One region of the Thermoanaerobacter kivui genome, then DNA from elsewhere that is predicted to be linked to it. Evidence: a T-box and tRNA genes for the amino acid it is inferred to sense, from the RefSeq annotation. Region 1 holds a T-box; the other regions hold tRNA genes.
What was found. A T-box is a leader RNA that pairs with one kind of tRNA and senses whether it is charged. The one in region 1 lies ahead of leuS (leucine--tRNA ligase), so its partner is inferred to be a tRNA-Leu.

Region 1 (7,504 bases):
GTATATGTTTCCTCGATATGTGTTTCATATACTGCGATAGCGATGTGCTATATAAAAAGTGCCTCAAATTTACTATAAATATTGTAGATACCAGTGTAACAATACTTGTTCCTGCACTAAGCAAACTTATAGCAATAAATTGTGCTGAACCCGCATATACAAAAAGGGACAATGCCACCACTTGTGAAATAGTAAAACCGCTTTTCACACCAACGAGTCCATAGGCAAAGCCTATTGGCAAATATCCTAACACAATAGGTAGTGCACTTTTAACTCCATTTATACTCTTCCTAACATCACCATCTACTATCATAAACCTCACCATCACTAAAAAATATTTATTTTTTTAAAAGCAGGAGTGAGCCTCCTGCCTTTAATTATTTAACAACGATATTTACAAGCCTGCCTTTAACAACTATGACCTTCTTTATCTCTTTTCCATCAAGATAGGATTTTATTTTATCATCTGAAAGTGCAATCCTCTGTACTTCTTCGTCAGTAGCATTTGAAGGAACTTCAAGTCTTCCCCTTACCTTGCCATTTACTTGGACAGCTATCTCTACAACATCTCTTTGTAGAGCTTTTTCATCCCACTTTGGCCATATTTGATTGAAAACAGAATATTCATATCCAAGTTTTTCCCACATTTCTTCAGAAAAGTGAGGAGCAAATGGAGCTAAAAGTCTTATTAAATCTGTCACCACTTCTTCATAAAATTTGATATTTTTAACTTCCACATCCGTCTCGTATTTATAAAGAGCGTTTACCAGCTCCATTATCCTCGCTATTGCAGTATTAAACTGAAATCTCTCTGCATCTTCTGTCACACCTTTTATAGCATAATGTCTCACATAGTTTAATTCATTTTCATCTTTTCCCATTTCGTCTTTAGTCTTGCCAGGATTGTTTCTTGTCTCTATGAATTTATCTATAAATCTCTCCACTCTATTGACAAATCTGGAAATTGCCTTAATACCATCATCATTCCATGGCCCACCTTCAGAATAAGCAAATCCAAACATCAGATAGAGTCTGAATACATCAGAACCGTATTCTTTAATGTATTCGTCAGGCGAAATTACATTTCCTTTAGATTTACTCATTCTGCTGCCATCAGGTCCCAATATTGTGCCTTGATGCACCAAAGATTTAAACGGCTCATCAAAGTCAAGATATCCTAAGTCTCTCAAAGCCTTTGTAACAAACCTTGCATACAAAAGATGCATTGTTGCATGCTCTGCTCCACCTACGTACTTGTCAACAGGCAACATTTTATTTATCCATTCTTTATTGAAAGGCTCTTTGTCGTTTTTGTTATCGGGATATCTTAAAAAGTACCAAGAAGAATCTACAAAAGTGTCAAGAGTATCGGGGTCTCTTAACGCTTTACCTCCACATTTAGGACAAGTTACATTCATAAAGCCCTCATGCTTTTTAAGTGGAGACTCACCTGTTGGAGCAAATTCCACATCATAAGGAAGTAATACTGGTAAATCTTCTTCTGGGACAGGGACTATGCCACAGCGTTCACAGTGAATGACAGGTATTGGAGCACCCCAGTATCTCTGCCTTGAAACAAGCCAATCCCTCAATCTGTAATTTACTTTAAACTCTGCTCTACCTTCTTGCTTTAATTTTTCTACAATTTTTATCCTCGCTTCTTCTGATTTCAAACCTGTAAACTCTCCACTGTCTACAAGCTTTCCAAATTCAACAAAAGGCAAACTATCGTCTATATCTCCTATTCCTTTTATCACTCTTTTTATAGGAAGGTTGTATTTTGTTGCAAATTCATAATCTCTTTCATCATGGGCAGGAACAGCCATGACACATCCTGTTCCATATGTTGCAAGGACGTAATCTGCTATCCAAATAGGAAGTTTTTCTCCCGTCAGAGGGTGTATAGCATAGGCTCCTGTAAATACCCCTGTCTTTTCTTTTTCAGTAGACAACCTTTCAATCTCACTCTGTTTTCTCGCGTATTCTTTATACTCTTCAACAGCTTGTTTATATTCTTCTGTAGTAATTAAATCCACAATCTCATGTTCTGGCGCAATAACTACATACGTCGCTCCATATAACGTGTCAGCTCTTGTTGTAAACACCTTAAATGTCAGGTCTTTGCCGTCAACTTTAAATTCTATCTCTGCCCCATCCGACTTTCCAATCCAATTTCTCTGCATTATTTTTGTCTTCTCAGGCCAATCAAGTTCATCCAGTTTTTCAAGGAGTTCTTCTGCATAAGCAGTTATCTTGAAAAACCACTGAGTCAAATCTTTCTTTGTAACTTCAGTGCCACACCTTTCACATTTTCCATCTATAACTTGCTCGTTTGCAAGAACAGTTTGACAGCTTGGGCACCAATTCACTGGAGCTTTTTTTCTATAGGCAAGGCCTACCTCAAAAAGCTTAAGGAAAATCCACTGTGTCCATTTATAGTATTCCGGTAAGCAAGTTATTACTTCATAGTCCCAATCAAAAGTTGCCCCCATTTCTCTTAACTGCTTTTCCATTGTTCTTATGTTTTCCATAGTGGAATCATAAGGATGTATTCCTGTTTTTATCGCGTAATTTTCTGCAGGAAGTCCAAAGGCATCAAATCCCATTGGATGAAAAACCTCATAGCCTTGCATTCTTTTCATTCTCGCCCAAGAATCAGTAGGTCCGTAATTGTACCAATGTCCTACGTGGAGCTTTGCACCCGAAGGATAAGAAAACATCTCAAGGCAATAAAGCTTTTTATCTACATTTTCAGGATTAAACTTGTAAAGTTTTGTCTCTTCCCATCTTTTTTGCCATTTTCTATCAACATCCACTGAGTAAGCCATAAACCTCCACTCCTATCTATGATTTTTTAGCAAACTCGATTTTATTAAAAAAAGTCTTTCATCTTTAAGAGACGAAAGACTTGCACTTCCGTGGTACCACTCTTCTTGGCATAAGCCCACTTAAACCTGTAACGGCAGTAACCGTGCATACCTACTACACTTCAGTATGCCTGCTCCATGGCGAGTTTCGGCATCTTAGGCTACCGTTTTGCACCCACCAACGGCTCTCTTAAAGCTTACAATGCCTACTGCTCCACTTCATTGCATTTACAAATTGATTTGTACATTATTTTATTACAAAATAGAAATAAATGCAATATCTTTTGAAAATCTTTATAATTAAAGTAATTAAAACTGTTACTTTGCGCCTTATAATTCGTCTATGATTGTGGAAATTAAAAACAGCCGAGTTCCAAAAAGTTACTTATAAAATTTTGATGCGTCTATATAAGTGAAAGGAGGCCCATGGGTGAAAGATGGTTTTTTAAGCTTTTATGAAACTTTTTTTGACGATGTGTACCGGTACGTGTATTTTAAAGTAGGTAATAGCTGGGATGCCGATGACATCGTAAGTGAAATTTTTAAAAAAGCCTATGAAAATTATAGTACAATAAGAACCAATCCAAAGTCTTGGCTTTTCTCGATTGCAAGAAATACTGTCACAGACTTTTATAGAAAGAAGAAAGAAATTGTAACAAATGATGAACTTGAAAAATACTATTATCCGGATATTTGGGAGGACAAATTTAACAAAGAAGTAGAACTTAATTGCTTAAAAAAATCAATTTACAGCCTTCCAAAAAATGAAATTGAAATAATAAACTTAAAGTATTTTTCGGGAATGACCCATAAAGAAATATCACAGTTAATTGAAAAAACTGAAGATGCAGTAAAAATGAAAGCCCATAGGATTATTCAAAAATTAAAAAATCTTGTTATTAAATGTTTGGAGGGATGAATAATGAAAGAGAAAGATATAGAAAAAAATCTAGAAAAACTAAAAGAACACATCCCTGTAAATTATCAATTAAAAGAAAAATTAAAAAAAGAGTTTAAGAAAAATACTAAAAAAAGTTACAAGTTTATAGCCATTGCCGCTTCTTTACTTTTAATCGTAGGATTTGCCCTTGCAAGCTTTTTATCCCACAACAATTACAGTCCAAATTATATAACAAGCCCCAGTCCTTTCATCTCAAAAGCAAACGCTGCAGATTTAAAAATTGCCAATCAAATCTCCTTTTTTGACATTGGCAAGGGTAACACGGGAAGAATTGCTGAATACAATGGCACCCTTTATATAGCCATCCCCGAAAAAGGGCTTTTTGAATATAATAAAAACGGCTTTAGACAGATAGTGGGTGAAAAAAGCAAAAACGTGCCCATTGGAGTAGGAGACGTAGCTGTATCTCCAGATGGAAAAAAACTTTTATATTCTTTAAACTACCAATACTATATAAAAGACCTTTCAATAGATAAAACAGAAAAAATTCGTGTAACAGGCAATGGTTTAGACATTTTCTATGAAAGCCCTTCTTTTTCTCCTGATGGAAATAAGATAATCTTTACTAAAAATGTATACACTCCAAGAGAAGGAGGTCATGGTTTTGAAAAAAAATCAACTTTATGGGAGTATGACCTCAAAACTTCACAGCTTACAGAAATAGCCGAAGGCTCTTATGGAAGCTATGTAAAAAATCAAAATGCCATTGTTTTTGAAAAAGACAATAAGATCATTTACAAAGACCTAAAGACAGGAGAAGAAAAAACAGTAGTTGAAGGCAGATTTCCTTCTGTATCTCCTGATGGAAACTATATAGCATATGTAAAATCAGAGATAAAAAACTCTACCATTGACGGAGTAGAGGTAACAGAGCATATAAGCAATGTGTGGGTCACTGATGCCGTAGGCTTTGCCACTAAAAAACAGGTTACAGAGAACTTTTCAAAGCCAAATTTGAAAAGTCTTGTAGAAAGTGTGAAAGAAAAAAATAAAAATTCGCCAATAAAATCCGACTTAGTTACAGAAGGAGAGTATGATTATTATCTGCCTTCCTGGAGCAATGATTCTAACAGTATATATGTTTTGAAAAATTTAAATGAAGATGTAAGAGGAAATATGATGACTCTTATGAAAATAGACCTTTCAAAAGAAAAATTATCAGCTGACTACACTGTAAGAAGATTTTTACAGGCTTTAATAGCAAGGGATGACGATTTTGCAAAAATGCTTATGAAAAATCCTCCTTCTTTCCTGACAATATCAAATCCTCACCCTGTAGGATATAATATATTAGGGACTGGCAAAGAAGGTGAAAAGACATATGTGGATGCAGAGCTATACATGGGATATTGGGGAGATACCTATTATTCCATAGAAAAACAAAGATATTACGTTACACCCAGTGAAAATGGTTATATAATTGACAGCATAAAAGGCTTGGAAACATTAGAGTTTTATGATAAAAATAATACCTTTTATGAACGCATTAATAGAGAAAAAGGAAAGTCTCTTTTTAGAGAAACTGACATTCCAAAAGAATACCTTCCTGAAGGAAATTTTAGATTTACAGCTTCTGCTTTTGACGCCAAGACAAACACGCTATACTTTACAGTTTTGGGACTGGATAACCGTCAGTCAAAACTTTTAAGCTATAACTTAGACACAAAAACTTTTAAACTTGTTAACAGCATTGACAATGGAGCTTTTGCTGAACTTAAGCTTGATGGAAACGGGAACTTTTTGGCAGCGAACTTTTTCTCCGATGATGGAAAGCAAAAAGTGTACCTGTACAATCTAAAAACAGGAGAAAAAACTGATTTAGAAACATTATTTAAAGATACAAAAATTGATGAAATAGAGGCAAACTTCTGGAATCAAGATAAGCTAATGTTCAATATCTCCACTGATGGAATATCATTAATGTATGAATACAACCCAGTTAAATCACAAATATCTATTCCATAAAAAGGCAGGGTAATCCTGCCTTTTCTTTCCCATCTCGCCACTTAATTCCCTACCTCTTTTAACTGATGATTACTTGTAAAAAATTCTCTATATGTCAAGAAAGTTACACTAAAACAGGATATAGCAACAGTTGATGCCAGCATAAAAGTAACCATTATCTGGTACTTAACTGCCTCAATAGGGTCCACTCCTCCCAATATGAGACCTGTCATCATCCCTGGAAGTTGGACGATACCAAGAGTTTTCATGCTGTCAACTGTTGGTATCATTCCCGTCTTTATCGCAGTCTTTATCACTTTTTGTGCGGCTTGCCTTGAAGTTGCACCAAGTGACAAATACGCCTCTATTTCCTCTGACTTATTTTTTATTTCGTCTTTTAGTCTTGAAACAGCAAGTCCTGAGGCTACCATTGAATTTCCTATTATCATTCCTGATACAGGTATAACTTCCTGGGGTCTAAAGTGTATATTTCCAAACAAAATGAGCAGAGAAATTGTAATCGCGGCACTTAAGGCAATTGAAAAAGTGATAAAATAAAAAACATTCGGTATGCCCTTCCCTCTCTTTGAAGCATTATTTCCAGCAACTACTATCATTAAAGCCACCATTGCCAAGGTAAATAAAGCATTATTTGCAGCAAATATGTAGTGTAAAATGTATCCCACTATTGTAAGCTGCACAACTGCTCTTATAGTACCTATAACTATTTCCTTTTCAATCCCTAGCTTTTGGTAATAAGAAACAAAAATTGATATTAGCACAAGACTTGACGCCAATGTCAAAGACAATACACTCATTTAACTTCCTCCTTTAACTTACCTTGTATAAACAATTTTGTAATTTCATTTTGGGGATTTGTAAAAAAATCATAAGTTTTAGCATATTCTATTAATTGCCCTTTGTTAAGCAGTGCTGTGTAATCTCCAATGCGCTTAGCCTGTTCCATGTTGTGAGTTATCCAAATAATCGTCAAATTCATTTTTTCTTTTAGGTTAAATATCAATTTCTCTACTATTTCTGTAGAAGTAGGGTCAAGGGCTGAAGTAGGTTCATCAAGTAAAAGAGCTTCAGGATTATTTGCAAGAGTTCTCGCTATAGAAACTCTTTGCTGTTCCCCTCCTGATAAATTTTTCACATCTCTTGTAGCATACTCAATATTCAATCCTACAATGCTCAAATAATACTCCACATTGACATTTTTTTCGCCTTTAAGCATTGGACCATACTCAATATTCTCTTTAACTGTTTCTTCAAAAAGATGAGGCTGCTGAAAAACCATTCCAACTCTCCTTCTTAAGTCTATCACATCTATTGTTTTAATATCCACATCGTCTATTAAAATACTGCCATGGGTTGGATCTATCAATCGGTTTATCAGTTTAATCAACGTGGATTTTCCAGCTCCAGAAGGGCCGACAATAGTATGTATTGCTCCACCTTCAAATTTTACAGAAATGTTTTTTAATATCTCTTTTCCAAAACGATTGTAGCTTACATCTTTAAATTCTATTTCATTCACATAAATCACCTCTATTGTAACAATTGTTACATTTATATCTAAATTGTATCCTTTCTTTGTGCGAAAGTCAACAGAGTCAAAAATTTCTTTGGAACGTTGATATTTATTTGACATTCTTCTTCTAAAGTAATAAAATATAATTGACAATAAGAGGAAAGGAGGCGATTTGTGTGAATACAAAATTTATAACTA
Region 2 (7,504 bases), 590 kb from region 1:
CTGAAAGGGTTGCAGAACTTTCTGAAAGTGGCGCAGATGCTTTTGGTGTTGGAAGTTACATATCTGATGCACAACCTATTGATATGACAATGGACATTAAAGAAGTAGAAGGAAAACCTATTGCTAAGCGAGGAAGAATTCCTGGAATTATCGAAAATAAAAAATTGAAAAAGATAAAATAGTTTTCGGAGATGATAGTTAATGAGAAAATTTATTATATTATCTTTCATTTTGATGTTTATTTTTACAGGATACAAAACTACTCCGCAAAATATGGTAAATTTACCTCAAGCATCTGAGGACAAAACTAAGATTGAAGAAGAAAAGCCAGTAGAGGGTGGCACTTTAAGAATAAATATCACTTCTTTTGATGCATTAAATCCTTTTTTAAATGACAATGAACGAGTAAGACAAATGTTGAATTTGTCATTGGAAGGATTAGTTACCTTGGATAAAACTTTAAAGCCTGTTCCTCAATTAGCAGAAAACTGGCAGATAAATGGACTTAATATAAAATTTTATTTAAAAAAGAATGTTAAATGGCAGGATGGAGTAAGTTTTACAGCTAATGATGTAAAATTTACTTTTGATTCTTTTAAAAATAAGGATGTAAAAAGTCCTTATAGGGATATTCTCATTAACTATCTCTCCTCTTATAAGACAAATGGTGATTATGAATTTGAAGTTGTTTTAAATAAACCTGTTGCAAATCCAATAGCTTTGTTTACTTTTCCTATTCTAGCTGAGCACCAATATAAAGGTAAGGAAGATATTTTAAATAAAGATATTGTACCTATTGGTACAGGACCCTATAAGATATCTTCTTACAGCGTTGGCAGAGAAGTTATTTTTGAAAGAAATCCTTATTATAGAGGTGACAAACCTTATATAGATAGTATAGTATTTAAAATTGTGCCTAATGAAAATGCTATGATAACATCTTTTCAAAGCAAAGAAGCAGATTTTACTTTTTTAAATGACATAGACTGGGATAAGTATAAAGAACTTTCAAATGTAAATATTTACAAATATATTATGCAAGATTATGTATTTATGGCTCCTAATTATCAAAATCCAGCTTTGAAAGATTCAAATGTCAGGAAAGCGATGTGTTATGGAATAGATGTTGACAAAATTTTGAAAGAAGTATATTTTAGTCATGGGTTAAAGTCATGTATTCCGGTTCGTCCTGATTCATGGCTTTATAGCAATAAAATAGTATCTCATAATTACGATATAAAAGAGGCAAATAAAATATTAGAGGAAAGTGGTTGGAATTTAGTTAAAGGGATAAGGAGCAATGGAACTTATCAGCTCAAATTTGATTTGCTGGTAAATGCAAATAATCCATATTTGATTAAAGTTGCTCAAATTATAAAGAATAATTTAAAAGATGTAGGAATTGAAATAAACATTGTACCAAAAGATTGGGGCAATTTACTAAGTTCTGTATATTCGGGTAAATTTGATTTGGTGTTAATGGAGTGGAATTTAAGTTATAATCAAGATATGTCTACATTGTTTATGACAAAAGGCAAAGACAATTTTATGGGTTATAGTAATTCTAAAGTTGATGAAATATATAGTAGAATTTTTTATGATTCAGAAGAGAATTCTTTAAAAACAGATTATCAGGCTTTGGAACAAGTTTTTTTAGAGGAACAACCCATAATTGGCCTTTTCTATATTGAAGGAGCAGTTATGGCATATGACAATGTAAAAGTTGTGGACCCTACTGGTTTTGATGTTTTTTATAATATAGAAAAATGGTATATAAAAAAGTAGTGTAAAATTATCGTAGAATTTAAAGAAAAACAAGCATACCGTAAAAACTTTGATTGAAGATATTTCAAGGGTTGTCGCTGAAAATTATCCTACAGTATTTTGACACCATCCATAAAAAAATAGCTATTGACACTGACTTAAAAAGATTATATAATTCATAGTGTGACGAAATTAAAAAAGCGTGCGGTGGTGGCGGAACTGGCAGACGCGTACGTTTGAGGGGCGTATGGGGTTTCCCGTGTGGGTTCAAGTCCCACCCTCCGCACCATAAAAGAGAAAAGAGGCGTTAAGCCTTTTATTTTTTTGTCACACAAATTATTAATTTTTTATAAAATATATTAAAAAAAGATCAAAAAATTTAAGAAAATGTAATGTAAACATTGACTTTGACTGTAGGATATGATAAGATAAGACAAAAGGACAAAATATGCAATCTTGCCGAATCCGAAAGGTACGGAGGAACCGCTTTTTGGGGTTAATCTGTAGCTTTAAGCTGCAGTAGGGATACCTTCTGTCCCGCACCCGACAGCTAACTCCGGAGGCAATAAAGGAAGGAGATTTGCAGTGGATCAGCGAATAGGAAAGATGATTTTTGGAATTTCTGTGTTTGGTGCGACGCTGATTGGTAGCTCTTTTTTGAACCCAGCGTTTGCGGAAGGATTGGGAGTTGGAAAGATTACAGGCAATTATGTAAATGTGCGGACTCAAGGAAGCTTATCAGGAAGTGTCATTGCCCGCTTAAATTGGAATGACACAGTGACTGTGTTAGATAAGGAAAACGGGTGGTACAAGATAAAGCTTTCTGATGGAAGAGAAGGATGGGTTTTTGGTGAATATTTATCCGTAAGAAATTCTTCTAATGTCTCAAGAGGAGATTCGGAAAAAGCAGCAAGTGTTGGTATAGTGACAGGTAGTTATGTAAATGTGCGAAGTGAAGGAAGTTTATCAGGGAGTATCATAACACAGCTTAACAAGAATACTACAGTAAACGTGTTGGATAAGCAAAACGGATGGTACAAGATAAAGCTTTCTGATGGAAGAGAAGGATGGGTTTTTGGCGAGTATTTGTCTGTGAGAAGTTCTTCAAATACCTCAAGGGGCGAAGTAGATAGAAGTCTTGTAGATAAATTGATAGATTTTGCTAAGTCTTTTGTGGGGACTCCCTATGTATACGGAGGTGCAACTCCCAAAGGATTTGATTGTTCTGGCTTTGTTCAATACGTTTTTAAAAATTATGGCTTTGATTTGCCAAGGACGGCAAATGAACAGGCTACTGTGGGAGAGAAAGTGAGTTATGACAGTCTTGTGCGGGGAGATTTGGTGTTTTTTACGACGTTGGGGAGTAGTGTCATAAATCATGTGGGAATATATATAGGCAATGGAGAGTTTATAAACAGTTCTTCTGGCAGAGGGAAGGTCATAATAAGTCCTTTAGATGAAGGGTACTATAAAGAGCACTATGTTACAGCAAGAAGGATTATAAAATGACCTATGATAAAAAGAGTACTCGAAAGAGTGCTCTTTTTTTATATTGACTATTTTTATTCCTTGAGATATTATATAATACTGTATACGCGATATAGCCTATTTTATGGAAGGAGATACCTTATGAAATTTGTAAGAGAAGATGTAAGAAATATAGCCATTATTGCTCATGTTGATCATGGAAAAACTACTTTGGTTGATGCTATGCTTAAACAAAGCGGTATTTTTAGGTCAAATGAAAAAGTTGAGGAAAGGATTTTGGATTTTAACGATTTAGAAAGAGAAAGAGGAATAACGATTCTTGCAAAAAATACCGCTATACGATATAAAGATGTGAAAATAAATATAGTGGATACCCCAGGACATGCGGATTTTAGCGGTGAAGTAGAGCGAGTATTAAAAATGGTAGATGGGGTACTTTTGTTGGTGGATTCTTTTGAAGGACCTATGCCACAGACCCGTTTTGTATTAAGTAAAGCATTGGAACTGGATCTAAAACCTATAGTTGTCATAAATAAAATTGATAGGCCTGATGCAAGGCCTCAGGAGGTTATTGACGAAGTTTTAGATCTATTTATTGAATTAGGAGCAAATGATGACCAAATTGATTTCCCTGTTGTCTACACCTCTGCAAAAGAAGGTATAGCAAAATTAAGTTTAGAAGAAGAGTCTCATGACTTGAGACCTCTTTTTGATACGATTTTAGACTATATTCCTGCACCAATAGGAGATGTTGAAGCACCATTACAACTTATAGTGACTACTTTAGATTATGATGATTACATTGGGAGAATTGCCATTGGAAAAGTAGTTAGAGGAAAAATAATTTCAGGGGAAGAAGCGGCCATATGTAAAAGAGATGGGTCAATACAAAAAGTTCACATAAATAATCTATATCAGTTTGAAGGACTAAAAAGAGTGCAAGTAGAAGAAGCAAGTTTAGGAGATATTGTGGCAGTTTCAGGCATAAGCGATATTGAGATTGGAGAGACCATTGCAGATAGGGATAATCCTGAAGCGGTAGACTTTGTTCGAATAGAAGAGCCTACAGTTTCTATGACTTTTAGTGTAAATACCAGTCCTTTTGCTGGAACTGAAGGTAAATACGTTACTTCAAGACATTTAAGAGAAAGGCTTTTTAAAGAGCTAGAGACAAACGTAGCATTGCGAGTTGAAGAAACAGATTCTACTGATTCTTTTAAGGTGTCTGGAAGAGGAGAGCTGCATCTTTCTATTTTAATTGAGACTATGAGACGGGAAGGGTATGAATTACAGGTTTCTAAGCCTACAGTGATTTTTAAAGAAGTAAATGGAGTAAAAATGGAACCTATTGAACTTTTGACAATAGATATTCCTGAAGAATATATGGGAGTTGTAATGGAAAAATTAGGACCGAGAAAAGCTGAATTGATGGATATGCACACATTAAAGCCAGGAACTATAAGGCTTAAGTTTAAAATACCTACACGAGGCTTAATAGGGTATCGGTCTGAATTTTTAACAGATACAAAAGGAAATGGCATAATGACCTCTGTCTTTTATGATTATGAACCTTACAAAGGAGACATTCCTTCTCGTACGAGAGGCGCTCTTGTAGCTTTTGAGACGGGGGTTGCGACAACTTATGGCCTTTACAATGCTCAAGAGAGAGGGACACTTTTTATAGAGCCAGGTACAAAAGTGTATGAAGGGATGGTTGTGGGAGTTAATTCAAGAAGTGGAGATATTGAGGTCAATGTATGTAAGAAAAAACATGTGACAAATTTAAGGTCTGCAACGGCGGATGAGGCTTTGAGGCTATCTCCTGTAAAAAAGATGTCCTTAGAAGAAGCATTAGAGTTTATAGATAATGATGAATTAGTGGAAGTTACTCCTCAAAGCATTAGAATACGAAAAAAGATTTTGGATTCACAACAAAGATATAAAAATGCAAAATATAACAAATAGGGGAGCCTTTTTGGCTCCTTTATTATTTATTATATAAGTCATTTAAAATTTTGTTTATATAATTTATAGTTTCTTGGTAAGGGGGAATACCTTGATATTTTTCTACTGATTGAGGACCAGCATTATATGCAGCTAATGCTAAACTTACGTCTTTATATGTATCTAACAAGCTTTTTAAATACCTCACTCCTCCGTCTATATTTTGTGAGGCGTCGAAAGGATTGTCAACATTTAGTTCTTTTGCGGTAGAAGGCATAAGTTGCATAAGACCCATTGCTCCAGCTTTTGAAATGGCAAATTGATTGAAATTGGATTCTGCTTTAATGATGGATTTAATGAGATTTGCATCTACATTGTACTTTTTGCTGGCTTCCTCTATTAATTTTTCTATTTGTTGCATATCTACTTTTTTGGCTGTGAAAGAGTTTGTGTTATTTTGTGTGCTGAGTTGTTGGCTTTGCAGTGTATTATTTAAAATTTCTTCAAAAGATTTATCTGTATTAAATATTTTTACATTTGGTGGAAGTCTATTTTGGATTTCTCTAAATTTGCTTTGTATTAATTCATCAATATAGTTTGACAAAATATCCCCTCCTATCTATATAATTCGACAAAAATCTTCTAAAACCTCTTTTAAAAATGTAAATTAAGAAAAAAGTCCTATAAAAAATTTTTAAAGGATTTTTTAAGTTTGTATAGTATAATATACTTAAGAGATTTTTTAGTAAGGATTGATAAAAGGATGAAAAACGAAAGAATGCTAAGAATCTTGATTTTTATTATAATAGTTCCTGTTATTTCTCTTTTAGCAGGTTACTTGGTTTCTCAAAATATCATTGAGCCTAATATATCAAAAGGGGAAAATAGTTATAATTTTGACGAATTAAATCTTAAAGGAATAGATATTTTTCAAGTTGTGTTAGGGAATTATTCAAGTTTTGAGGATGCAAAATATAATGATGACTTGATGAAAATGAAAAATGTGTATTCTTTTATTTATAAAAATTCCGATGAATATTTGCTGATAGGTGGCATCTTTTTAGAAGAGGAACAGGCTTCTCTTTTTTCTTCTCGATTAAAATCTCAAGGGTTAGGAAATGATGTTTATGTGTACAGAGGACCTGTTGTAAAGCTTAGATATGACAAAAAAATAACAAATGAAGTGGTTGAGTTTGAAAAAACTTTACAAAGGTTTAAAGAAATTTTAGATTATATGTCTGCTCTTTCTTACAAGGCTTCTAATGATAAATTGCAAGATACTGAACTGGAAAGATTAAAAGAGCAATTGAACTTTTTTAGAGGCGAAATTAAAAATTTTAATGATGAAAGTTTAAACAAAATTGAAGGGAAAATGATAGAAATCATTGATAAGATAACAGAAGAAATCAAAAAGATACAAATTTCTGTTGCTTTAAATGATAAAAATAGCTTTAGACTACTGCAAGAAAATTTATGGCAATCCTGCAATGAGTACAATGAATTTTTAAAGTCTATCGCTATTAAAAATAAGTGATGGGGTGTAATTACGGAAGGTCAACTAGCTAAAATTTTGTTAAATTATTAACGAAAATACGACAAAAAAGATGAATGTGCTCCTAATAATCGTATTAGGAGCTTTACCATTTTTTTATTTTAAAGTTAGTTATAGAAATGTATATAATTTGTGATATAATAAAAAAAAATGGGTAGTTTATAATGGCAATACAGCTTAAGGAGTGAGAGAAATTGAGAAGAGGCAAAAGTCCATGGATATTGGTATTTTTAATTGTCGTAGGACTAATTTTAGGAGGTTTTTTAGGGGACTTACTGGCGCATTTTTTCAAACAATTAGCCTATCAGCAAATAATAGGAATGAATCATCCCCTCACACTGGATTTGAATTTTATTAGGTTTTCTTTTATGCTGTCCTTTAAAATAAATGTGGGGAGTGTTTTGGGATTAATTCTTGCAATATATGCTTATTATAAGATGTAGGTGATATGATGAGAATTGTCCTCGCTTCAAAATCTCCAAGAAGAAAGGAACTACTTTCAAATTTAGGACTTAAGTTTGAAGTAATTGAAAGTGGTATAGAGGAATATTCAAATGAAAAGCATCCTTCTAAATATGTAATGGACTTATCCTTTCACAAAGCCATGGCAGTTGCCAAAAAGTTAAATGAAGAGGCTGTAGTGATAGGTGCTGATACTGTTGTGGTAGTAGATGATAAAGTTTTAGAAAAGCCTAAAGACAGAGAGGAAGCTTATACTATGCTTAAAAGCTTGCAGGGAAGATTTCATACAGTGTA
Region 3 (7,504 bases), 340 kb from region 1:
TTTTAGAAGTATTGAGAAAAGTCTCTATATTTTTCGCCCACTGTTTTTTCATCTCTTTTGACACTTCGGCATACCCATATCCAGGCAAATCTACTAAATAAAAGTTGTTGTTTATCAAATAAAAATTTATACCTCGGGTTTTTCCCGGTCTTGAACTCGTCCTTGCAAGATTTTTTCTATTTAAAACAGTATTTATCAAAGTAGATTTACCCACGTTTGACCTACCTACAATAACTATTTGGGGAAGGTTATCTTTGGGATACTGTTCTTCATTAAAAGCAGTGTGAGCAAGCCTTACAGTTTTAATTTTCATAAACGCCCTCCTTAACCAGGGCAAAGTCCAGCACTTCGTCGATTTTCTCTACAAACTTAAATTCCAATTTTCTCTTCACACTTTGAGGAATTTCATCTAAGTCCCTTTTATTTTCAAAGGGAAGTATTACTTTAAGTATTCCCGCCCTGTGGGCTGCCAAAACTTTTTCCTTTACTCCTCCTATAGGAAGGACTTTGCCAGTTAAGGTTATCTCTCCTGTCATCGCCACATCTTTTCTCACCGGCACTTTTTTAAGGGCAGATACCATAGCTGTCACCATCGTTATGCCTGCAGAAGGTCCATCTTTTGGAATTGCCCCTTCAGGGACGTGTATATGTATATCGACATTTTTGTAAAAATCTTTATCTATATTTAATTTTTGGGCATTTGCTCTTATATAGCTAAAACCGGCTTGAGCAGATTCTTTCATCACATCCCCCAACTGGCCAGTGAGATTGAGTTTACCGCTTCCCGGCATCACTGATGCTTCTACTGTTAAAGTGTCTCCCCCTGTCCTTGTCCAAGCAAGGCCCATAGCAGTCCCTATTTCATCCTTTAGGTTTGCTTTGTCAATTCTGTAGATAGGTTTACCCAAATAGGATACAAGATTTTGCTTTCCTATTTTTACTACTTGTACGTTATCCTCTACCATTTTCTTTATGGCTTTTCTCACAATTTTTGATAAATTCTTTTCTAATCCTCTTACTCCAGCCTCTCGCGTGTATTCAGATATAATCCCTTTAATCGCAGACTCTTGAATGACAATTCTGTTATCAGTTACTCCGTGTTCTTGCAATATTTTAGGTATCAAATAGTCTTTTGCGATGTGAAGTTTTTCTTCTTCTGTATATCCAGACACGTATATTACTTCCATTCTATCTAAAAGGGGTGCCGGTATTGTATCAGTAGTATTAGCAGTAGTTATAAATAACACTTTGGAAAGGTCAAAAGGTAAATCAAGGTAATGGTCTCTAAAAGCTGAATTTTGTTCCGGGTCAAGAACTTCAAGCATTGCAGAAGCAGGGTCTCCTCTAAAGTCTGAACTCATTTTATCTATTTCATCCAGCAAAAAAACAGGATTTTTTGAGCCAGCTATTTTTATAGAATTTATAATACCTCCGGGGATAGCTCCAACGTATGTACGCCTGTGCCCTCTTATTTCAGCTTCATCTCTCACTCCACCCAAAGATAACCTTACAAACTTCCTGTTCATAGCTCTTGCAATAGACCTGCCCAAAGAAGTTTTCCCGACACCTGGAGGACCTACAAGGCAAAGAATAGGGCTTTTTATTTTGTTGTAAAAACTTCTTACAGCCAAAAACTCAATTATCCTCTCTTTGACCTTTTTAAGGCCATAGTGGTCTTCGTCCAATATTTTTTGTGCCCTCTTTAAATCCAAAATATCCTCTGTCTCATAATTCCAAGGCAAGTCCAGTATCCAATCCAAATAAGTTCTCACAACAGACGCTTCAGCAGAGCCAGGAGCCATTTTTGACAAGCGCTTTAATTCTTCTTTTGCTTTTTTTCTTACTTCCTCTGGCAAATCCGCTTTGCTTATCTTTTTTTCATATTCTTCTATTTCTTGGTCAATTTCATCAGTTTCCCCTAATTCAGCTTTTATAGCTTTTAACTGCTCCCGCAGATAGTATTCTTTTTGCAACTTATCGATTTGACTTCTAACTTTTGCATTTATTTCTCTTTCAATCTTTAATATATCTAATTCCTTCATCAAAAACCCTAAAAGAGTCTCTAATCTTTTATTTACGTCAAAACATTCTAAAAGTTGCTGGCTTTGGCTGGTATTTAAAGCTATATGGGCTGCTATAACATCCGCAAGTCTTCCTGGTTCTTCTATGCTAAACACGCTATAAAGGCTATCTATTGGTAACCGAGATGTCATGTTTACATACTCTTCAAAAGAAGAAGTTACACTTCTCATCAAAGCCTCTAATTCGGGTGTTTTCTCTATCTCGCTTTTTTCTTCCTTTTCCAAAACTTCAACCTCAAAAAATTCCTCATCTTTGGTGACTTGCTGAATCTCAGCACGGCTAATTCCTTCAACAAGCACTCGTATGATTTCCCCTGGAAGTTTAAGCATTTGCTTAACTTTTGTAATGGTACCTACTTTGTAAACGTCATCAACAGAAGGATCTTCTATCTCTGCCTCTTTTTGCGTTGAAACAAATATCAATTGATTGTTCATAAAGGCTTCTTCTAAAGCCCGAATGGATTTTCCTCTTCCTATATCAAAATGAAGTACCATGTAGGGAAAAATTGTTAGTCCTCGCAAAGGAATCATAGGCAATACGTACTTTTTCTGTGTCATATCTTCCCCTCTTTGTGCAATATAATCCCACCCCCCTTCTCATTCACTATCTTAGTATGTGAAGGAGAAGGGGGATTGATGTAAATTCCTTATAATTTTTTTAGGAGATGGATTCCGCCTTTTTTATCTTCTTCTTGGTCTTTTGAACATCAGAATAGACCAGTGTAGGAGGAGCTTTCTTTAAAACAGTCTCCTCTGTTATTATGCATTTTTCTATGTTGTCGCTGGAAGGTATTTCATACATTACATCCAGCATAATCTCTTCCAGAATTGACCTTAAACCCCTTGCACCTGTCTTTCTCTCTAATGCTTTATCTGCTATAAGGCTTAAAGCTTTTTTCTCAAATTCAAGTTTGACACCATCTAATTCAAACAACTTTTCATACTGTTTTACTAAAGCATTTTTCGGCTCTGTGAGTATTCTTATTAACGCCTCTTTGTCCAAAGCCTCCAACGTTACAACAATCGGAACCCTTCCTATAAATTCAGGTATCATACCGAATTTAAGGAGGTCCTCAGGCATTATATGATTTAAAATCTCTCCGATATCTTTTTCTTTCCTGCTCTGTACGTCTGAACCAAAACCCAATGTTTTTTTGCCAATTCGAGATTCTATTATCTTTTCAATGCCTTCAAAAGCACCTCCACATATGAACAATATATTGGTGGTGTCTATCTGAATAAATTCTTGATGAGGATGTTTTCTTCCTCCTTGGGGCGGCACATTGGCAATAGTTCCTTCCAAAATCTTAAGTAGTGCCTGTTGAACGCCTTCTCCTGATACGTCGCGAGTAATAGAAGGATTTTCAGATTTTCTCGCTATCTTGTCTATTTCGTCAATGTAGATTATTCCTTTTTCTGCTTTTTCTATGTCGTAATCCGCCGCCTGTATAAGCTTTAACAGTATATTCTCTACATCTTCACCTACATATCCAGCTTCGGTAAGAGAAGTAGCATCCGCTATTGCAAAAGGAACATTGAGTAATTTTGCAAGAGTTTGCGCTAAAAGCGTTTTACCGGAACCAGTCGGTCCTAAAAGCAAAATATTGCTCTTTTGAAGCTCTACATCATCTGGCCTTAATCGGCTGTTAATCCTTTTGTAATGGTTGTAAACAGCAACCGCCAAAGCTTTTTTTGCTTTTTCTTGACCTATCACATATTGGTCAAGAAATTCTTTTATTTCTTTTGGTTTTGGGAGTTCCCCGATTTCTACATCTATATTTTCCTCAAATTCTTCATTTATGATTTCCTGACAGAGCTCAATACATTCGTCGCAAATATATACACCAGGACCTGCAACTAATCTCTTTACTTGATCCTGTGTCTTTCCGCAAAATGAGCACTTTAGTTGCTTTTGATTATCATATTTGGCCATAATTCCACCTCTTTTGGGGCGTTATTTTTTCTTCCTGACAAGGACCTCGTCTATAATGCCGTATGCTTTTGCATCCTCCGCATCCATGAAAAAGTCTCTTTCAGTATCCGCCTTTATTTTTTCGATAGGCTGCCCCGTATTTTCCGCAAGTATCCTGTCTAACTTATCTCTTAACCTCAGTATCCTTTCAGCGTGAATTTTAATGTCGGTAGCTTGGCCTTGCATGCCTCCTAAAGGCTGATGTATCATTATTTCGCTGTTTGGAAGTGCAAACCTCTTTCCTTTTGTACCTGCTGCCAGCAAAAAGGCAGCCATAGATGCGGCCATTCCAACGCACAAAGTCACTACATCTGGTTTTATATATTGCATAGTATCATAAATGGCAAAACCTGCAGTTATAGAACCTCCTGGACTATTTATATAAAGCCAGATGTCTTTGTCAGGGTCTTCAGCTTCCAAAAACAGAAGCTGCGCAATGACTAAGCTTGCTGTAGTATCATTTATTTCTTCTCCCAAAAAAACGATTCTGTCTTTAAGCAAGCGAGAAAATATATCATATGAACGTTCGCCTCTATTAGTCTGCTCTACTACTATAGGTACAAGACTCATAAAAATCACTCCACTTTATCTTTACTTATTATTTTACACTTACTAAAAATAAAGTCAATTGTCTTAAAATAGGCTATATCTTCTTTTATGCTATTTATTTGGCTTTCAGTGAGACTTTTCTTTAATTCTTCCAAATTTATTCTGTAATTCGTTGCCATTTCTTTTAACCTATTTTCTAATTCTTCCTCTGTAGCCTCAATCTTCTCTACTTTTGCTATTTTATCTATAACAAGCTGAGTCTTTACTCTCTTTAGAGCTCCTTCCCACATTTCTTTTCTTAAATCTTCTAAACTTTTACCTGTAATTTCCAAATACTTATTAAGGTCTAAGCCTTGATATCTCAAATTATAGTCCAAATCCCTTAAAGAAATGTCTATTTGCCTTTCTACCATGACATCTGGAATGTCCACTTTTGCATTTTCTACAACTTTAATCACCGCTTTTTCTTTCATTTCATTTTCAGCTTCTAATCTATTTTTTTCTTCTATTTTTTTTCTTATATCAGCTTTTAATTCTTCTAAGGTTTCAAATTCGCTTACATCTTTTGCAAATTCATCGTCTAATTCAGGCAGTTCTTTCTTATTTAAAGCCTTGAGAGTGACTTTAAAAACAGCAGATTTGCCTCTTAATTCCTCTACCCTGTAATTTTCGGGGAAAGTAACATTCACATCAAAAGTGTCATTTATATTGTGGCCTACAATTTGTTCTTCAAAACCAGGCACAAAAGTACCGCTTCCTAATTCTAATTCATAATTTTCAGCTTTGCCACTTTCAAAAGGCTTGTCATCGATAAAACCTTCAAAATCTATTACAGCTATATCTCCTTCTTGGGCAGCTCTTCCTTCGATAGGGACAATCCTTGCATTTTGCTGCCTTAACTTTTCTAACTCGTATTCTACATCGCCATCGTACACATTATACTCTATTTTTTCAATTTCTATACCTTTGTAGTCTCCCAGTTCCACTTCTGGCATAACAGGTACTGTAGCTTCTAAAATTAAGTCTTTACCTTTTCCAATTTGTAAAATATTAATGTCTGGATAATCTATTGGCTCTAAATTAAACACTTTAAGAGCTTCTTTATATGCCCCATCAAAAACATATTCTACAGCGTCCTCATATAGCACTCCTTCACCGTAATACCTTTCCACAATAATTCTCGGTGCTTTCCCTCTTCTAAAACCCGGCACATTGAACTTTGAAGCGTTCTTTTTAAAGGCAAAATTTAAACCTTCTTCGAACTTTTCACTTGGTATGGTAAGTTCAATCGTTGCAACACTTTTCTCTAATTTTTTAAGACTCACACCCATTAAGTAAATCCTCCTATTTCTTATTCTTTCGAATAAAGTCTTCTAAACTTATAATATTATAACATAAAAAAACGGTGAATCAAACTCAAGTTATTGTAATTTTATCACTTTTCCTTTGAAACTTACTTTTTTCATTTATTAAAAAAATAATGCGTATTGCATTATTTTTCAATCCTTATTATACCTTGGTGCGGGCAAAGGGACTTGAACCCCCACGTCGAAAGACACCAGATCCTAAGTCTGGCGCGTCTGCCAGTTCCGCCATGCCCGCATATTAAAATAGTGCGCCATTAGGAACTCGAACCATAGGGTCACTGAGTAAAAATCTGCACAAAGGTATTTTATCAGAGATTTATTGACATGTCAAGAGTGCCATTGTGAATGATGTCAAGATACTGTAGGACATTTTTTAAAGACAACCCCTGAAATCTCATTAAATCAAGGTTCCCATCCATTATGTTTTCTATATCACACTTTCATATTTTATTGCTTTTAAAATTCTGTATATTGGTGTTACTTTACCTATATTTAAAACCGTAATATTATTTATCTTTTCATTTATATACGTTTTAGCTCTCTTCACTACCTCTTTCATCTGCTTCTTCGTTAATTTGTAACCTCCATTGGTATTTTTTCTTTTATTACGCCGCTCTATTTCTCTTAAGTTGCCTCCATTCTTGCTAAATACCCTTAATTTTGCCATTAACTTTAGCCCTTCTCTACTCCATCCTAATGGATTCCTGCTTTCTTCTTCTCTTGCTCCGTTTCTGCTAATTTCGCTAGTTCATTAAATGCCTCTTTTAATGCTTTTTCATCCCCTTCGTTTACTGCCCTCTATATTCTATCTCTATATCTTGGTTCCCTCGATGTTGCTTTTAAATGATACCTATCTAGTACAAATCTGGATTTTGGTATCCACTCTAATCCTTCTTTTATCCATTTTGCCCCATCCCCCGCTATGTATACCTTCTTTATCTTCTCTTCTTTGTAATTGTCATTTATATAATTTGCTACATCTATCCATATGTCTTCGGGTTTTCCCCCTACGTATGCTTTGTAATAAACATTCTTTAGTTCATTCCTCCCATTCTTTGTTTCTTTCCCTTCATGTATGTATACAAGTCGTGGCATCTCTTTACTCCCATCTTGTAAGGATACATAGTCTTCGTCCGCTTCTATGTATAACACCCTTACTTCCTTCTTCACTTTTTCTTCTTTCTTTACTTCTACTTCCCCTATTTCTTTTATTGCGTTTAATACCGTCTGTTTACTTAATTCCTCTGGACATGCTTCTTTACTGCTTTTCTCGTATGATTCTTATATCGATTTTTCTACTAGCCTTATTTTTACTCCCTTCTCTATCCTCTCATGCCTTTCTATCCCTAATGCGTCATCTACCAAATATGTGTACCTACCATCTCTTTTGGATTTGTAATATGTTCTTTCATATCCTATTATTGCTTCCCTCCCCAATTTATCCGTTATTTCCTTGATTATTGATACAAGCTCTGTAATGTCCATACCTTCTTTTAATAACTTCTCAAAAATTTCTATCACTTCATGGATGAAAT
Region 4 (7,504 bases), 800 kb from region 1:
ACCTAAAGAGCTGATAGGAGAAATAGGGCGATTTGTAGTGGAGTATTTTATCGAGGGGAGGACTATAAGGGAATTTTTTTCCGAAAGAGAACAAGCGTTTGAAAGAGCAGAGAGTATAAAAGGAAATGTAAATGTCCGAGAGACCAATTTAGAGGATGCTGTTTTAAAATTAGCTGGAAAGTTTTGAACTACGAGGGAGATAAACATGGGAGTCCCTACAATACTTTGGCGGGAATTTGTATTTTTTAGGAAAAGTTTTTGGAGTACTACTTTTAGCAACCTAGTTTCTCCTGCCCTGTATTTAATAGCATTTGGGTGGGGGATAGGAAGTGGAGTAAAAGTAGGAGAAGAAAACTATCTGACTTTTATAGTGCCAGGTATCATTGCGCTTACTACAATGACCACGAGTTTTGAAGCGGTTGCTTTTCCCCTCAACATTGATAAAATATATGGAAAAACTTTAGAGGAATTTATCACAGCCCCAATAACACCTTGGGAGTTTGTATGGGGAAAAGTCACAGGAGGGGCGTTTAGGGGGCTGTATTCTGCTCTATTGATAATATTGCTGGCTTATGTATTCAGCGCACGTATTAGTATGAATGTTTATTTTCTGTTAATAGTTGTACTCAATTCTTTTGTATTTAGTACTCTGGGGTTTGTAGTAGGTTTAGCGGTTATGTCATATGAAGATGTGGGAAAATTCAATAATTTTGTAATTACCCCTATGGCATTTCTGTATGGGACTTTTTTCCCTATTGAAAAATTACCCTATTTCTTTCAGAAAATTATACTTTTTTTACCACTGACTCATGCAGTGCTCGGTCTAAGGAATCCTGTTCCTATGTTGCAATTCTTTATACACTTGTTGGTATTAGGAGCATATCTTTTGATTTTTGGAATAATCGGCGTGAGTATCTATAAAAAAATAGAGTGAAGCACCTTTCACTCTATCAATACCATCCCTACCCACATTATCTTTTCTTTTGGAGGAAATTCTAGTGAAGATGTGACAACTTTCTCGAGAGTTGCGGTTACGTCGATTCCCATTGCTTGCATGGAAGGCCGTGCTTGTAGGGGATGCCTGCAAGTTGTGTCATTTTTTTCTGCAATTACACATTTGTCGCACAACTTACACGAGTCACTAGTGAAACCTGCTGCAAATCTATAACCTTTATTAAAAGCTGCTTTTTCTAACTCACTGACAATTTTGTAAACTTTTAAAGAACCTGTTTCAATTTTATCTTTTTCCTGAGATACAGGCGTTTCAACTATTACCAATATTCCCCATCGATATTTTTGAATCATCTCTTTTGCTTCGTTAAAAGGAGGCAAAAATGGTGGACACATGAGATTTTTTCTGTAGTTAGGACATAAAGGAACAATACACTTAAGTCGACATCTTGGATCGAACACTATGTCTGCTGTAGAGATTGCAATTGCTTTTGATGCTCCTAGTTTTATTGCTTCTTCTATAAATATAGATTTTTCCATTAAATTCCCTCCCTTTATTTGGTTAAAAAATAAGGGCACACATTTATGTGCCGCTAAACATCTTGAGGTGATTGATGAGTTTTTTCTTTTCTTTTTCAGGAATTTTGTCCCAATTATTTGATACTACTGCAAACTCCTCATTAAGGTAAATAACCTGGGGTGGAAGAAAGGATTCCTCCTTATGACCTGCAACATATGAATGCCTTCTTCCCATGATTTCCACCAGCCACAAGCTCACGCCGTACTTTGATTTTATTAAGTCTGAGAGCCTGGTAAATTCCTCAATCATTAGCTTCTTAGAAGTAGAGGTCTCTCTCTCCATTCTGTATCCTCCTGTAATATTCCATAAGCTTGGAAAATACTTCTGCAGGAACCCTTTCTTTGATTTCCTCTAATTCTTTCTGTATTACTTGTTTACCGGCTATTTTTGTTTCCTCGCTTGCAAAATCATCTAGCCATTCTCTGAAGGTGAGTACGGCGTTTAGTTTGCAGAAAACAGCCTCTCTCCCTGTCTTAAGAAGGGTCATTATGTGTTTGCCTGTTCTTCCACATCTGTAACCTGCCGTGCAGAAGCTTGTTATATATCCCATTTTTGCTAGTTCTCTTATCAATTCGTCCAGGCTTCTGGTATCTCCCAGCAGGAACTGCTGTCTCTCCGCTTTCTGTTCAGTGTACCTGTCAGAGTAGGCACCTATCCCAATTTTTGTAGAAGCATCTGTTTGGGTGACTATGCCCATGGAGAGAATCTCATTCCTCAGGTGAGCAGGTTCTCTGGCAGTCAGGATCATACCAGTATAAGGTACAGAAAGCCTTATGACGGCTATTAACTTTTTGAAATCTTCATCAGATACCTTGTACTTTGACTCCTGAATAAAGAGCGTATTAGCAGCAGGTTCTAACCGTGGAAAAGATATGGTGTGGGGTCCTATGCCAAAAAATTTCTCTAAATTTCTTGCGTGATACAAAAGTCCCATCACTTCAAATCTCCAGTCGTAAAGGCCAAAGAGCACTCCCAGAGCCACATCGTCAACCCCTGCTTCCAGTGCTCTGTGGTGGCAGTACAATCTCCACTGATAATGGGATTTTATGGTTCCTTCTGGGTGTAGCTTTTTATAGGTCTCGTGATGATAGGTTTCTTGGAAAACCTGATAGGTTCCTATTCCTACATCCCGCAGCATTTCTAATTCTTCTATAGACATGGGGGCGGCGTTTACATTTACTCTTCTTATCTGCCCATATCCATTTTTTGTCTTGACTTTGACTTCATATATAGTTCTTATTGTATCTGCGATGTATTTGGCATCTGTAGTGGGATGCTCACCGTATACCACGATTAAACGCTTATGGCCTATTTCTCCTGCTAGAACTTCTGCTTCTCTTCTTACTTCTTCTAAAGTTAACCTTCTTCTTTTGATGACTGTGTTTTCTCTTCTAAATCCACAGTAGACACAATTGTTCACACACAGATTGCTGCAATAAAGGGGCGCAAAGGTCACAATTCTGTTGTCATAAACTTTTTTCTTGATTTTTGCTGCCGCATCAAAAATTTCTTGCCATAGTTCGGGATCTTTAACATTGAGAAGAGCAGCTGTTTCATCAGGTTCAAGGGTTTCTATTTTTAGTGACTTTTGAATTATTTCCCTTATCCTCTGCTTATCGGGATTCTGGTTTTTTCTCAGTTTTTCCCATATCTCCTCGTCGTCAATGAAATCTCTTCCGTTTTCAAGATATCTGGTAATTTGTTCCTCTTTGATTACACTGTCCATCCACTTTTTCTCTTTTTCACTCAATACAATAGTCATTTTTAAATTTCCTCCTTTCCTCGCCCTCAGAGTATCTCCTTGGGCTCAGTATTTCAATTACATTATACAATAGGATTGTTAAGTCTTCAACAAAAATATTTAACGTCTTCCAAACAAATACGTGAAAGCAAAAGCAGGGATTTTTACTATGGGTACTTTCGCCGAAATGTCAATTTTTCCATAGTCTTCTGGCATTTTTTGTTACTAGTATTGCTGAAGCGATATTTTTTTCTTTTTTGCTCATCTCAACAATCTCGTCATTTTCGGAGAGGGTTGTATCTTCACTGAATTTTACTTCAATTAGGGATTTGCTGTACGGAAATTCAACGACAACATCAATTTCTTTTTGATTGTCAGTAGGTTTTCTAAAATAACCTATTCTAGCATTTGTTTGAGAGTAAAAGTTGTAAATATGTTTGAAAACTGCGGTTCCAACTGTCATTCCATTTCTTGGAGCTCTTTTATCCAAGTCTTTGAGCTTGTTCAAAGGTGAAGCTTTCTCAAGCGCTTCGTAAAGGTCTTTAGTAGAAAGTCTTATGTAGTGTTTTGACATGGTTAAATCAGTATGCCCTAAAAGACGTTTTGGAGAATGACAAAGAAGTGGACTTTGTGGTCACTAGAGGTCCTGTAATAATGATGAGATAGTATAAAATTTCAGTAGATAACGAAACAGGAAAAATGAGGTATAGATGATATAGAAAAATAGACCTCACCGAAAAAAATCAAAAATCAAAACAAAGGAAAGTGAGGTCAGAGATAAAATAAAAAAGATAATGCAGCCGGCAAAGCAGGAGGAAAAAAGAAAGTACATGGAAGAAGATGTAGAAGAATGGTTAAGAGTTTCATTACCGATACTGGAAGGTCCATTTGCGAGCAAGCCATGGATAAAATACGTTTTAAAGGTTATTAGCGTGAGGTCGGCTATAAAAAATTTTACATACAAAATCTTGACATGGACACACGTCTTTAGGTGAAGTCCAAATTTTTGTGTAAAATCCCTCTGGTTTAGAATTTGGGTTCTTTTTTTAAAGTATCTTGACAGTATGAACTTATGCACTATATTTAAATAGGCAGGAACACATATAAAAATACAGAAGCAAATTTTTTGGTTTGCGTGCAGAAAAATACTTTCAAACAATATTTCATGATTTCATAAATTTTTTCTTACTAACAAGGTTGCAAACATTTTGCTAACGCAATAAATAAAAACACTTGAAAATAGCCGTGAAATAAACTCAATAATTTCCAGTAAAGTAACCGAAAAAAGCTTATTTTTAGGCACTTTTAAAACTTATTAATGGTAATTAAAAGTACATAAAAATTTCAGAAACCAAATCAGAAATAGCAGAATACAGTTACCAATTTATAAAAAATAAACCTTCTGCTATAAACACTTTCACACTGCCTGGAGAACCGGGATATAAAGATGGCGTTAGCTATTTCTTTGCAAACACTACTAAAATTCCTGAGATAGTAGCAGAGTTTTCAGGAGAGAAAAATTTGCTCTCCCAGGAAAGGACAAATCAAGATAAAAACAAAAAGCTATGAAGCCAACTCATGGGTAGTATCCTTGTATGGCTCAATTTTTGAACCTCTTTTAGGATGAGTTTTCTTTCATGGATATTGTCTGCTCTGAGATATTTTCTTACTGTACTTCTGGAATAACCTGTTCCTCGTGCGATTCCACGAATACTTTTACCTTTTGCTTTTATCTTGTATAACATCATAATAGACCTACTCCTTAGTATTTATTTACCTCCGATTCTCTGAGATAGTGAATTTAGTAAAATATTAAATTATTTCTCCTTCCCGGAGTTAGTTTTTGCAAAAAAGACTTGCGCAGGCTTCTCAGAAAATAGAAAGACCAACTGTTAAAGAACTTGCAGAAGGGAAAAATAAGAAAGTGGAAGTTATAAGAGCAGGCAGTAAGAAATAACAAATTTAAAAATAGTTGTTAAAATAATAAATATAAGTGCAGCAACCTCTGTTATTAGGAAAAAGTTGCTGCACTTTGCTTTTGTACATCTTGCCAATCTCTCAAGAAAACAGAGACCAGTACGTTTATTTTATCTATTTTTATCTGCTTTTATTTTTTATGTTTGCAAAATGTTTGCAAAGTGATATAAAAACCAAAAGCCGTTAGCAAAGTGGCCAAATCTCTTGATTTTTCTGGTGCCGAAGGCGGGAGTCGAACCCGCACGGGGTGTGAGCCCCACTGGATTTTGAGTCCAGCGCGTCTGCCAGTTCCACCACTTCGGCGAATCATTACATTTGATATATTACCACATAAAAGAGCAAATTTCAATACCCTTTTTAAAAAGGGTCGATGTAAAATTTCAGCTATAAATTGCTTTTTTTACGATAATGAAATATTATTATATTTACAAAGTGTTTGTAAGGCTGGTGATGTTATGGAAGAGTTAAACAGAAATGAAAATGTAGAAAAGGCGATTTTGGTTGGGATTATTTCAACACCGGAAGATGAGGAAAGCATGGAAGAATTAAAGGAGCTTGCTTTGACTGCTGGTGCAGAAGTAATAGGTGTAATGACACAGAAGCGCAACACAATTGATAAAGCTCATTATATTGGCAAAGGCAAGCTTAAGGAATTAAAGTTTTTTGTTGAAAATCAAGGAGCTGACCTTGTGATTTTTAATGATGAACTTACAGGTGTACAACTTAAAAATATTGAAGAGGTTTTAAAAGTAAAAGTGATTGACAGGACAAATCTCATTCTTGATATATTTGCTAAAAGAGCGAGGTCAAGAGAAGGGATACTCCAAGTAGAATTAGCCCAATTGAGATATAGGCTTCCGCGTCTTGTAGGTCTCGGTGAACAGCTTTCAAGGTTGGGCGGTGGTATAGGAACGAGAGGACCTGGAGAAACGAAGCTGGAAACAGATAGAAGGCATATAAAAAACAGAATAAAAGCGATAGAAAAGAAACTGGAGGAAATAAAAAAGCACAGGAATTTACAAAGAGAAAGGCGTAGAAAAAATCAAATTCCTGTTGTGGCAATAGTAGGATATACAAATGCGGGTAAATCCACATTACTTAATGCTCTTACAAATGCAGAGGTATATGTTGAAGATAAATTGTTTGCAACCCTTGACCCTACCGCGAGAAGATTTATATTGCCGTCTGGGAGAGAAGTCATTTTAGTTGATACTGTTGGATTTATCAGAAAATTGCCACACGACTTAGTAGAGGCTTTTAAATCTACATTAGAAGAGGTTAAATATGCTGACCTATTGCTTCATGTAATTGATGTAACATTAGCAGATATGGAAGAAAAAATAAAAGTTGTAGAAAAAGTGCTTTTAGATTTGGGTGTTATGGGTACTCCTATAATAAATGTTTTCAATAAAATTGACCTTTTGGATGTAGTGCCAAAAGGAAATGAAAGAAATATATATATTTCTGCAAAAAATAAAATTGGACTTGATAAGTTATTGGAAGTAATAGAAGAGGAAATCTTCAAAGATGCAGAAATAGTGAATTTTTTGCTACCTTATGACAAAACTAAAGAATACAATTATTTAAAAGAAAAAACTAAGGTAGTAGAAGAAAAGTTCAGTGAAAAAGGAATAATAATAAAAGCGGAAGTGCAAAAAGAAATAAAGGAGAGGCTTAAGGATTTTGTCATCGCCTAATGGCATTGTATTCTGCTTTTTCTTGTGCTTTTACATTTTTGACTATTTGGACAATTTTTTTATAGGCTTTTTGCGTGCCATAAGTAACTAAAGGCCTTCCGATAGTGGGGAGTTTTAAAGCTATTGAAGTAAAGCCCCCAATCTTCATAATCCAATTAGTAGCAGCAGAAGTATCAATTAAAAGTAAGCCTTCGTTTGTGTTAAAAATATGATAATAGAAATCCTTAAGAGCAGGTTCAATCAATTTTTTTGCGTTTTTTACACCCATAGAATATACGTTATTTCCGTATTCATCAGTGCCAATTGGTACAATATGACCTGGATCGTTCTGACCGTTTAATTTATCAAATAAGGGAATGCTTTCTATCTCTTCTTTCGATGGCACTTTATCCATAGGAAGTTTCCCCATGTGTATATATGAGGCTATTACAGAAGTATGGGTTCCTCCGTAACAATGATAAATTATATACATTTACAAACTCTCCTTCCTTAGCCTGTACATTAAATATTTTTTATGATTTTGAGACTTTTATACTGGTAATTTAATTTTTGCGAGGT

Region 2: it has a tRNA-Leu gene. The T-box ahead of leuS (leucine--tRNA ligase) is inferred to sense a tRNA for this amino acid. The anticodon was not compared.
Region 3: it has a tRNA-Leu gene. The T-box ahead of leuS (leucine--tRNA ligase) is inferred to sense a tRNA for this amino acid. The anticodon was not compared.
Region 4: it has a tRNA-Leu gene. The T-box ahead of leuS (leucine--tRNA ligase) is inferred to sense a tRNA for this amino acid. The anticodon was not compared.

The regions. Positions count from the first base shown of each region.
Region 1 is NZ_CP009170.1:273,612-281,115, reverse strand. Features, by position in the region: gene TKV_RS01350 (AzlC family ABC transporter permease) at 1-313, opposite strand, end outside; gene leuS (leucine--tRNA ligase) at 378-2,828, opposite strand; T-box leader at 2,893-3,099, opposite strand; gene TKV_RS01340 (RNA polymerase sigma factor) at 3,298-3,786, shown strand; gene TKV_RS01335 (TolB family protein) at 3,790-5,793, shown strand; gene TKV_RS01330 (ABC transporter permease) at 5,835-6,590, opposite strand; gene TKV_RS01325 (ABC transporter ATP-binding protein) at 6,587-7,312, opposite strand; gene TKV_RS01320 (ECF transporter S component) at 7,483-7,504, shown strand, end outside.
Region 2 is NZ_CP009170.1:860,946-868,449, forward strand. Features, by position in the region: gene TKV_RS04325 (nicotinate phosphoribosyltransferase) at 1-182, shown strand, start outside; gene TKV_RS04330 (ABC transporter substrate-binding protein) at 202-1,785, shown strand; tRNA gene TKV_RS04335 (tRNA-Leu) at 1,969-2,053, shown strand; cyclic di-AMP (ydaO/yuaA leader) riboswitch at 2,212-2,344, shown strand; gene TKV_RS04340 (C40 family peptidase) at 2,350-3,273, shown strand; gene typA (translational GTPase TypA) at 3,394-5,217, shown strand; gene TKV_RS04350 (lytic transglycosylase domain-containing protein) at 5,240-5,800, opposite strand; gene TKV_RS04355 (hypothetical protein) at 5,960-6,730, shown strand; gene TKV_RS04360 (DUF4321 domain-containing protein) at 6,943-7,191, shown strand; gene TKV_RS04365 (nucleoside triphosphate pyrophosphatase) at 7,200-7,504, shown strand, end outside.
Region 3 is NZ_CP009170.1:616,502-624,005, reverse strand. Features, by position in the region: gene yihA (ribosome biogenesis GTP-binding protein YihA/YsxC) at 1-313, opposite strand, end outside; gene lon (endopeptidase La) at 303-2,639, opposite strand; gene clpX (ATP-dependent Clp protease ATP-binding subunit ClpX) at 2,740-4,014, opposite strand; gene clpP (ATP-dependent Clp endopeptidase proteolytic subunit ClpP) at 4,036-4,623, opposite strand; gene tig (trigger factor) at 4,629-5,933, opposite strand; tRNA gene TKV_RS03070 (tRNA-Leu) at 6,120-6,204, opposite strand; partial or broken gene TKV_RS12260 (ISLre2 family transposase) at 6,397-7,499, opposite strand.
Region 4 is NZ_CP009170.1:1,074,959-1,082,462, forward strand. Features, by position in the region: gene TKV_RS13510 (ATP-binding cassette domain-containing protein) at 1-187, shown strand, start outside; gene TKV_RS05335 (ABC transporter permease) at 206-934, shown strand; gene TKV_RS05340 (DUF2284 domain-containing protein) at 943-1,491, opposite strand; gene TKV_RS05345 (hypothetical protein) at 1,535-1,813, opposite strand; gene hydG ([FeFe] hydrogenase H-cluster radical SAM maturase HydG) at 1,788-3,293, opposite strand; gene TKV_RS05355 (DUF4143 domain-containing protein) at 3,463-3,846, opposite strand; gene TKV_RS05360 (hypothetical protein) at 4,067-4,267, shown strand; partial or broken gene TKV_RS05365 (IS21 family transposase) at 4,845-5,041, opposite strand; tRNA gene TKV_RS05370 (tRNA-Leu) at 5,464-5,552, opposite strand; gene hflX (GTPase HflX) at 5,705-6,946, shown strand; gene TKV_RS05380 (DUF3189 family protein) at 6,936-7,418, opposite strand.